2 linked regions of the Variovorax paradoxus genome follow. The protein of the gene in region 1 interacts with the protein of each later gene in a pairwise test. Links are inferred from orthologs where the notes say so. Each region holds a gene or a part of one and is shown on either strand. Other genes may lie near its edges.

Region 1 (4,983 bases):
TGCGCGCGGGCATCGTCGGCGGCTTCGGCATTCTCACTGGCTGCTTCGTCCACATCTTCGCGGCGGCGGTCGGCGTCGGCACGCTGCTGGCCACCTCGGCGGCCGCCTTCACGGTGCTCAAGTACGTCGGTGCGGCCTACCTGCTGTACCTTGGCGTGCGCATGGTGTTCTCGCGCGCCAAGGCGCCGGCCGATCTGCAGCAGGCGGCCGCCGCGCCGGACGAACGCGGGCTCAAGGGCATCTTTCTGGGCGGCTTCTGGACCAATGTGCTGAACCCCAAGGTCGCCTTGTTCTTCCTGGCCTTCGTGCCGCAGTTCATCGCGCCGGACGCCGACAACAAGGGCCTGTATTTCGTGCTGCTGGGCGTGCTGTTCAACCTGAATTCCATTCCCGTCATCGTGGGATGGGCCGCGTTCGCCGGCTGGATGGCGCGCAGGAGCGCCGTGCAGAAGGGCATGCACTGGCTCGACCGCGCGGCCGGCGTGTTGTTCATCGGCTTCGGCCTCAAGCTTGCATTCACGGACGCGCCGGCCGGCCGCGTCGGCCCCTGAAAACACCGAGGAGACTCCCCATGATCACCCCCCAGGAAGCACTGCAGCGCACCATCGAGCACCGCGAGGTGTTCCACGACGAGATGCTGCACATCGTGCGGCTCATCATGAGCGGCGAATGTTCGCCAGTGATGATGGCGGCGCTGATCACCGGCCTGCGCGTCAAGAAGGAAACCATCGGCGAGATCACCGCGGCCGCACAGGTGATGCGCGAGGTGTCGACCAAGGTGCCCGTGAAGGACACCACGCATCTGGTCGACATCGTCGGCACCGGCGGCGACGGCTCGCACACCTTCAACATCTCGACCTGCTCCATGTTCGTTGCGGCCGCGGCGGGCGCCAAGGTCAGCAAGCACGGCGGGCGCAGCGTGTCGAGCAAGTCGGGCAGTGCCGACGTGCTGGAGTCGCTGGGCGTCAACATCAACCTGCAGCCCGAGCAGATCGCGCGCTCCATCGAGCAGGTGGGCATCGGCTTCATGTTCGCGCCCAATCACCATCCGGCCATGAAGAACGTCGCGCCGGTGCGGAAGGAACTGGGCATCAAGACCATCTTCAACATCCTCGGGCCGCTGACCAATCCGGCCGGCGCGCCGAACATCCTGATGGGCGTGTTCCACCCCGACCTGGTGGGCATCCAGGTGCGCGCATTGCAGCGCCTGGGCACCGAGCACGCGATGGTGGTGTATGGGCGCGACGGCATGGACGAGATCTCGCTCGGCGCCGCCACCATGGTGGGCGAACTCAAGGACGGCGAGATACGCGAGTACGAACTGCATCCCGAGGACTTCGGCTTTGCCATGTCGAGCAACCGCGTGCTGCGCGTGGAAACGCCCGAGCAATCGAAGACCATGCTGCTCGGTGTGCTCGACAATCAGGCCGGCCCGGCGCTCGACATCGTGCTGCTCAATGCCGGCGCGGCCTTGTATGCCGCCAATGTGACCGATTCGATCGCCGCGGGCATCGAGCGCGCGCGCGAAGCCGTGGCATCGGGCGCGGCTCGCGCCAAGCTGGCCGAGCTGGTCCAGGCCTCCACGGCCGCGGCGTGAAGCAGGAAAACAGCCAGGAACGCAGAAAAATGTCCGACATCCTCGACAAGATCATTGCCGTCAAGCGGCAGGAAATTGCTGCAGCGCAGAAGAGAAGCCCGCTCGAAGCCGTGCGCTTCGACGCCGAGAGCCGCGTGCTGACGCGCGATTTCGAGGGCGCGCTGCGCGCCAAGATCGCCGCCGGTCACGCCGCCGTGATCGCCGAAGTCAAGAAAGCCAGCCCGAGCAAGGGCGTGCTGCGCGAGGACTTCATTCCGGCCGACATCGCGCAGAGCTATGCCGAAGGCGACGGCCAGATCAGCGCCGCCTGCCTCTCGGTGCTGACCGACAAGCAGTTCTTCCAGGGCGGCGTCGATTACCTCAAGCAAGCCCGCGCCTCGTGCGACCTGCCGGTGCTGCGCAAGGACTTCATCGTCGACGCCTACCAGGTGTACGAATCGCGCGCGATGGGCGCCGATGCCGTCCTGTTGATCGCCGCTGTCCTCGACGATGCGCAGATGAAGGACTACGAAGCCATTGCGCGCGGGCTCGGCATGGCGGTGCTGGTCGAAGTGCACGACGCGGCCGAACTCGAACGCGCGCTCGGCCTCAAGACGCCGCTCATCGGCGTGAACAACCGCAACCTGCGCAATTTCGAGGTGTCGATCCAGGCCACCATCGACCTGCTGCCCAGGCTGCCGGCCGACCGGCTGGCCGTCACCGAATCGGGCATCGCCACGCGCGAGGACGTGGCAACGCTGCGCGCGGCCGGCGTTCACGCCTTCCTGGTCGGCGAAGCCTTCATGCGTGCCAAGGAACCCGGCGAGGCGCTCGCTGCATTGTTCAAATGAACCGGCCCGATCAGCTGGCGAGCAGCGATCCCGCCGATTGGCCCGTCGCACCAGGCTGGCAGCCGCTGGTGGACGGCTTCTTTGCCGGCATCGTGGGGCAGAAGCTGCGCAGCTTCCTGCGCGAGCGCCTCGACGCGGGCGCGGTCATCTTCCCGCCGCAGCCGCTGCGGGCACTGGAACTGACGCCGCCCGACGAAGTGCGCGTCGTCATCCTGGGGCAGGACCCGTACCACGGCCGTGGCCAGGCGGAAGGGCTTGCGTTCTCCGTGGCGTCCGGCGTGGCGCTGCCGCCGTCGCTGCGCAACATCTTCAAGGAACTGCAGCGCGACCTTGGAACGCCCCCGCCGCCGTTTCCGAATCCTGGCGGCAGCCTGGTGAAATGGGCGACCCACGGCGTGCTGCTGCTCAACACCTGCCTCACGGTCGAGGAAGGGCTGCCGGCCAGCCATTCGGGCCGCGGCTGGGAGGTGCTGACCGACGCCGTGATCCGCCATGTATCCGACGGTGCCAAACCCGTTGTTTTTATGCTCTGGGGCTCGCATGCGCAAAGTAAGCGCGCGTTGATCGACATTGGCCGCCATAAGGTGCTGATGTCGAATCATCCGTCGCCGCTTTCCGCCCTGCGCCCGCCGGTTCCGTTCATCGGTTGCGGCCATTTCGGCGAGGCGCGCGCATGGCGGCTGGCGCAGCAGCCGGACGGCGGAATTCACGGATAATGCCGGCTGTTCCGCCTCGTGCAGTTCCCCCGCATCTTCTTGGTGCTGAGTTCTGCGTAGTCACAAAACCGTGCTATATTTCGAGGTTCGCCGGAGAGGTGGCCGAGTGGTTAATGGCAGCAGACTGTAAATCTGCCCTCTTACGAGTACGCTGGTTCGAATCCAGCCCTCTCCACCAGCGATGAATTTGGTTTCTAAGAGCGATTGGATCTAGCGCTTTGGGTGCCCTTGGAGTGCCCCCGATGCGGGAGTAGTTCAATGGTAGAACCCCAGCCTTCCAAGCTGATGACGCGGGTTCGATTCCCGTCTCCCGCTCCAGAGACCCGGTTCGGCGCCGGAAGCGATTGGTTAGACAAAAAGCCCTTTTGGCTCAGTGGTAGAGCACCCCCTTGGTAAGGGGGAGGTCGCGGGTCCGATTCCCGCAAAGGGCACCAGTTTCTGGGGGTTGCAACGGCAGGTTTGCAACCCATCTGCATACGTTGAAATCGTTTTTTTCGGAGTCGAAAAATGGCAAAAGGTAAATTCACCCGCACCAAGCCGCACGTGAACGTGGGCACGATCGGTCACGTCGACCACGGCAAGACCACGCTGACGGCTGCGATCGCCACGGTGCTGTCGGCCAAGTTCGGCGGCGAAGCCAAGGCCTACGACCAGATCGACGCGGCGCCCGAAGAAAAGGCCCGCGGCATCACCATCAACACCGCCCACGTCGAGTACGAAACGGCCAACCGCCACTACGCCCACGTCGACTGCCCCGGCCACGCCGACTACGTCAAGAACATGATCACCGGTGCCGCCCAGATGGACGGCGCCATCCTCGTGTGCTCGGCCGCCGACGGCCCCATGCCCCAGACCCGCGAGCACATCCTGCTGGCGCGCCAGGTGGGTGTGGGCTACATCATCGTGTTCCTGAACAAGTGCGACATGGTGGACGACGCTGAACTGCTCGAGCTCGTCGAAATGGAAGTGCGCGAGCTGCTCGACAAGTACGAGTTCCCGGGCGACGACACCCCCATCATCCACGGCTCGGCCAAGCTCGCCCTCGAAGGCGACAAGGGCAAGCTGGGTGAAGAAGCCATCATGAAGCTGGCCGACGCCCTGGACACCTACATCCCGACGCCCGAGCGCGCCGTGGACGGCACCTTCCTGATGCCTGTGGAAGACGTGTTCTCGATCTCCGGCCGCGGCACCGTCGTGACCGGCGCCGTCGAGCGCGGCGTGATCAAGGTCGGCGAGGAAATCGAGATCGTGGGCATCCGCCCGACCGTCAAGACCACCTGCACCGGCGTGGAAATGTTCCGCAAGCTGCTCGACCAGGGCCAGGCCGGCGACAACGTCGGCGTGCTGCTGCGCGGCACCAAGCGCGAAGAAGTCGAGCGCGGCCAGGTGCTGTGCAAGCCCGGCTCGATCAAGCCGCACACGCACTTCACCGCCGAGGTGTACGTGCTGTCCAAGGACGAGGGCGGCCGTCACACGCCGTTCTTCAACAACTACCGTCCGCAGTTCTACTTCCGCACCACGGACGTGACCGGCGCGATCGAGCTGCCCGCGGACAAGGAAATGGTCATGCCTGGCGACAACGTCAGCATCACCGTGAAGCTGATCAACCCGATCGCGATGGAAGAAGGCCTGCGCTTCGCCATCCGCGAAGGCGGCCGCACCGTGGGTTCGGGCGTCGTGGCAAAGATCCTCGACATCTGAGCCGAGTAAAGAGTACCGGAGGGGTATAGCTCAATTGGCAGAGCGTCGGTCTCCAAAACCGAAGGTTGTAGGTTCGATTCCTACTGCCCCTGCCACCTAGGTGGCACCTCCGAAAAAAGCCCGTCGTTGACCCGATGGG
Region 2 (5,008 bases), 2.6 Mb from region 1 along the record:
CAAGCAGCTCGAGGATCGCGGCTGGGTCGAGGTGATCGGCCACCGCGAAACCGTCGGCCGCCCGGGGCTGTACGCCACCACGCGGCAGTTCCTCGACGACCTCGGCCTCGCATCGCTCGACCAGCTGCCGCTGATCGAAACGCCGGCCCAGCAGGCGGCGCTGGTCGACGCGCTCGACCAGGCGTCGGGCAACCAGCCCGGGCTGCCCATGGACATTCCGAGCGACTCCGACGCCGATGCCTCGGCCATGTCCGACGCCGAAGCAGACGCAGAACCTGCCCTGGCCGCGGCCGAGGTCCCCGAAGCCGTCGAGGCCGCCGAGGCCGCCGCTGCGCAATTCGCCGAGGACGCGGTCTCTCCCGAAGAGCCCGCGGACATCCCGGCCTCCACGGAAGCCGAGCCTCCCGTCGAGCTCGAAACCGAAGCACCGTCGCCCGACGAGTCCGATCCCCACGCTGTTCCTCCCGGAAAAACCCCATGAGCCCCTCCGACAACGACGACGCGGCCATCGTGCCGGTCCCGCCAGAATCCAAGAAGAAAAAGGCGAAAGCGGCACTGTCCGGCCAGTCTTCGGACGCCGAAGCGGGCGCGCCCGCGGCAGCAGCCGGCGAGGGCGAGGCTCCAAAGAAGCCGCGCGCTCCACGCAAGAAAAAAGTCGTGGAACCGGTGGCCGGGGATGGCGAATCGAGGGTGCCTGCCGTGGACGAAGCCTCTGAACCTGTGGCTCAGGCGGCAGATGCGGCCCCTGCCGCCGCCCCCCTGCCGGCCGCGCCCGGCGAGCCCGCTGCGCCCGTCGAACACCGGGAGCGCCGCGTGCAAGAGGATGCCCGCGCCTCCAGCGACGACGAAGAAGAGGAAGAGGAAGAAGAACCCGACGAGGAAGAGGACGACCTCGACCGCGCGCGCCGCGCCGCCGAGCGCGAGCAGCGCAATGCACTGCCGCCCGAGCCCATCCGCTTCGCAGACGTCATCTCGGGCCAGTTCGACGCCGACGAAGAGAGCCCCGAAGTCCCGCCGCTCAAGCGCGTGCTGCTGCCCGAGGCTGACTCGCCCAAGCTGCACAAGGTGCTGGCGCAGGCGGGCCTGGGCTCGCGGCTCGAGATGGAAGCGCTCATTCTCCAGGGCCGCATCTCGGTGAACAACGAGCCGGCCCACATCGGCCAGCGCATCCAGTACGGCGACCAGGTCAAGATCAACGGCAAGCCAATCCGCTACCGCATTGCGCCGCCTCCGCCGCGCGTCATCGCCTACCACAAGCCGGTGGGCGAGGTCGTGACGCACGACGATCCGCAGAACCGTCCCACGGTGTTCCGCAAGCTGCCGCGCCTGCAGCAGGGCAAGTGGCAATCGGTCGGCCGGCTCGACCTGAACACCGAAGGCCTGCTGCTGTTCAGCAGCTCCGGCGATCTTGCCAACCAGTTGATGCACCCGCGCTTCGGCCTGGAGCGCGAGTACGCCGTGCGCGTGCTGGGCGCGCTCAATGCCGAGGAAAAGAAGAAGCTGCTCGAAGGCGTTCGCCTCGACGATGGCATGGCCCAGTTCGGCACCATCGAGGAGGGCGGCGGCGAAGGCTCCAACCATTGGTACCGCGTCACCATCTCCGAAGGCCGCAACCGCGAAGTGCGGCGCCTGTTCGAATCGGTGGGGCATGCGGTCAGCCGGCTGATCCGCATCCGCTACGGCGCCATGGTGCTGCCGCGCGGCCTGAAGCGCGGCGCCTGGATGGAACTCGACGAGCGCGACATCAACGCGCTGTTCCAGGCCTCGGGCGGCGGTGCGCCGCGTCCGCAGCAGCAGCAACGCGGGCCGGGCCAGGAAGGCGCCGGCGGCGGGCGCAACGGACGCAACAAGAAGCGGCGCGGCAATCGCAACGCCGGCGGCGGACAACCGCAGCCGCGCGACATGCGCGATCCGCGCGATGACGGCCGCGAGGCGCCCATTCCGAATCCGCTGGGCGACGGCCGGCCGCCGCGTGGAGAACGCGGCGGGCGTGGTAGCAACCGAGGCGGTGGCGCTGGCGGCAATGCAGGCATGCCGCCGCAAGGCCGTCGCGGCAGCAACAACAGCAACAACAGCAACCGGGGCAACCGCCAGGGCGAGGAGCGTCCGCCGAGCGGCGCGAACCAGCCCGATCCGATGAAGACCTCGCTCGGCTACATCGGTGCCGACAGCTTTTCCCGCCAGCGCAAGGAGCAGCGGCAGGGACCGGGGCGCCGCGGTGGCGGTCCGGCCGGCGGCGGCTTTGGCGGGCAGGGCGGCCCCGGCGGAAATCGGCGCCGCGGGCGCTGAAAGCCAGTTCTCCAGCGCAGCCTTTCGCGGGGTTTTCACCAATCCCGGGGGCTGCGCCGGTTAAAATCAGAGGCTTTGTCGACCTACGATGCAACATATTCGTTGCAGTTGTGACAAAACACTTCAAAATCAAAGCTCAGGAAGCACCTCAATGGCCATCGAACGTACCCTTTCCATCATCAAGCCCGACGCCGTCGCCAAGAACGTCATCGGCAAGATCGTTTCCCGCTTCGAAGCTGCCGGCCTCAAGATCGTTGCCGCCAAGCTGGTGCATCTGTCGCGCAACGAAGCCGAGCAGTTCTACGCGGTTCACAAGGAACGCCCGTTCTTCAAGGACTTGGTCGAGTTCATGATTTCCGGCCCCGTCTTCGTGCAAGTGCTCGAAGGCGACGACGCCATCGCCAAGAACCGCGACCTGATGGGCGCCACGGACCCCAAGAAGGCGGCCCCGGGCACCATCCGCGCCGACTTCGCCGACAGCATCGACGCCAACGCCGTGCACGGCTCGGACGCCGCTGAAACCGCCGCGAACGAAGTGGCATTCTTCTTCGCCGGCCTCAACGTCTACGCGCGCTGAAGCCGGACGCCAGCTGATTTCATGACCACGGCCAATCTGCTCGAATTCGATCTCGAGGGGCTGGCTGCGTTCTGCGAAAAGCTCGGCGAGAAGCGATTCCGCGCCACGCAGCTGTTCCGCTGGATCCACCAGCGTGGCGCCAGCGACTTCGCCCAGATGACCGATCTGGCCAAGTCGCTGCGCGAAAAGCTCGCCACCACCGCGCGCGTCGAGGCCTTGCCGGTCCTGACGCAGCACGAATCCAGGGACGGCACGATCAAGTGGCTGTTCGACGTCGGCGACGGCAATGCCGTCGAAGCCGTATTCATTCCCGAGGACGACCGCGGCACGCTGTGCGTGTCGTCCCAGGCCGGCTGTGCGGTGGGTTGCCGCTTTTGCTCCACGGGGCATCAGGGCTTCAGCCGCAACCTGAGCACGGGCGAAATCGTCGCCCAGCTGTGGTTTGCCGAACACTTCCTGCGCAAGCACCTGAAGCGTGACGACCGCGTCATCTCCAACGTGGTGATGATGGGCATGGGCGAACCGCTGCAGAACTACACGGCGCTGGTGCCCGCGCTGCGCACCATGCTCGACGACAACGCCTACGGCCTGTCGCGCCGGCGCGTGACCGTGTCGACCTCCGGCGTCGTGCCGATGATCGACCGCCTGGGCGCCGACTGCCCGGTGGCCATGGCCGTGTCGCTGCATGCGCCCAACGATGCGCTGCGCGACGATCTCGTGCCGCTCAACCGCAAGTACCCGATTGCCGAGCTGCTCGAGGCCTGCAAGCGCTACCTGGTGCATGCGCCGCGCGACTTCATCACTTTCGAGTACTGCATGCTCGATGGCGTCAACGACCAGCCCGAGCATGCGAGGCAACTGGTGGAACTCGTTCGCACCCATGGTGTGTCGTGCAAGTTCAACCTGATTCCGTTCAATCCGTTTCCGGCTTCGGGCCTTCTGCGTTCGCCGCAGCCGCGGGTGCTGGCCTTTGCCAGGACGCTGAGCGAGGCCGGCCTCGTGACCACCGTGCGCAAGACGCGCGGCGACGACATCGATGCGGCCTGCGGACAGCTGGCCGGCGACGTCAAGGACCGTACCCGCGCGGCCGAACGCATGGCCCAGCGCCGTGGCTCGGAGCGCACCATTGTTTTGCATCCGGTTCGCAAGACCGCCCCCCAGGAGCATTGACCCAATGAGGATGGCCCTTCCGATGACGACCGCGAGCGCGCAGCGACGGGTGGCTGCAGGCTTTGCCGGCGTCGCCGTGGCGTTTCTGCTCGCGGGCTGCGTCAACACGCGAACCACCACCACCAGCCTGGCCGACACCAGCTCGGCCAAGGGCGCCGAGATGGTCACCGAATCCGACGAAAGCAGCCGGCAGCGCCGCGCGCGGCTGCGCATGGAGCTCGCCGCCGGCTACTTCGAGCACGGCCAGACCACCGTCGCGCTCGACGAGATCAAGCAGGCGCTGGTTGCCGACCCCAACTATGCGGACGCCTACAGCCTGCGAGGCCTGGTCTACATGCGGCTCGAGGATGCGGGCCTGGCGGAGGACAGCTTTCGCCGTGCCATTGCCATCAATCCGCGCGACCCCAACACCCGCCACAACTACGGCTGGCTCCTGTGCCAGCAGAACCGCTATGGCGATGCGGCCCAGCAGTTCACGGAGGCACTCGCGGTGCCGAGCTACACCGACCGTTCCAAGACGCTCATGACGCAGGGCGTCTGCCAGCTCAAGGCGGGCCAGCGTGCAGAGGCGGAGCGCAGTCTCACGCAGGCCTACGAGATCGACGCCGGAAATCCGGTGGTCGGATTCAACCTGGCCTCGCTGCTGGCACAGCGCGAAGAATGGTCGCGTGCGCAGTTCTACATCCGCCGCGTCAACAACAGCCCTTCGGCCAGTGCCGAAACGCTCTGGCTCGGCGTCAAGATCGAACGACGGCTCAACAACCGCGAAGCAGTGGCGCAGTTGGGAGGACAACTGCAACGGCGCTTCCCGCAGTCCCGGGAGGCAATAGCGTACGAGCGCGGGAATTTCAATGACTGAACGGGTTTCGGAGTTCGGCACCTCCGTGGTGCTGCCGCTAGAAGAAGGCGACATCACGCACAAGACAGCCGGCGACATGCTCCGCGAAGCGCGGGAGGCGCACGGCCTGCACA

What was found. The genes of interacting proteins can lie anywhere in the genome.
Region 2: the proteins of QFZ47_RS15565 (region 1) and ndk interact in binary tests that used the Escherichia coli proteins (3 or more experiments, as listed by UniProt). The link is inferred for Variovorax paradoxus from one-to-one orthologs.

The regions. Positions count from the first base shown.
Region 1 is NZ_JAUSXL010000002.1:2,522,866-2,527,848, forward strand. The notes cover bases 1,345-4,283. They hold QFZ47_RS15565 (uracil-DNA glycosylase), read left to right. Parts: upstream 1,345-2,423; coding sequence 2,424-3,143; downstream 3,144-4,283. Other genes in these bases: trpD (anthranilate phosphoribosyltransferase), read left to right, coding at 1,345-1,597; trpC (indole-3-glycerol phosphate synthase TrpC), read left to right, coding at 1,627-2,427; tuf (elongation factor Tu), read left to right, coding at 3,651-4,283. Outside these bases: QFZ47_RS15550 (LysE family translocator), read left to right, coding at 1-551; more of trpD, read left to right, coding at 572-1,344; more of tuf, read left to right, coding at 4,284-4,844. UniProt on the Escherichia coli protein: Excises uracil residues from the DNA which can arise as a result of misincorporation of dUMP residues by DNA polymerase or due to deamination of cytosine.
Region 2 is NZ_JAUSXL010000002.1:5,114,517-5,119,524, reverse strand. Bases 1,190-4,153 are described here. They hold ndk (nucleoside-diphosphate kinase), read left to right. Parts: upstream 1,190-2,440; coding sequence 2,441-2,866; downstream 2,867-4,153. Other genes in these bases: pilW (type IV pilus biogenesis/stability protein PilW), read left to right, coding at 4,041-4,153; rlmN (dual-specificity RNA methyltransferase RlmN), read left to right, coding at 2,888-4,036; QFZ47_RS27905 (pseudouridine synthase), read left to right, coding at 1,190-2,289. Also shown: SMC-Scp complex subunit ScpB, read left to right, coding at 1-481; more of QFZ47_RS27905, read left to right, coding at 478-1,189; more of pilW, read left to right, coding at 4,154-4,895; QFZ47_RS27885 (helix-turn-helix domain-containing protein), read left to right, coding at 4,888-5,008. UniProt on the Escherichia coli protein: Major role in the synthesis of nucleoside triphosphates other than ATP. The ATP gamma phosphate is transferred to the NDP beta phosphate via a ping-pong mechanism, using a phosphorylated active-site intermediate.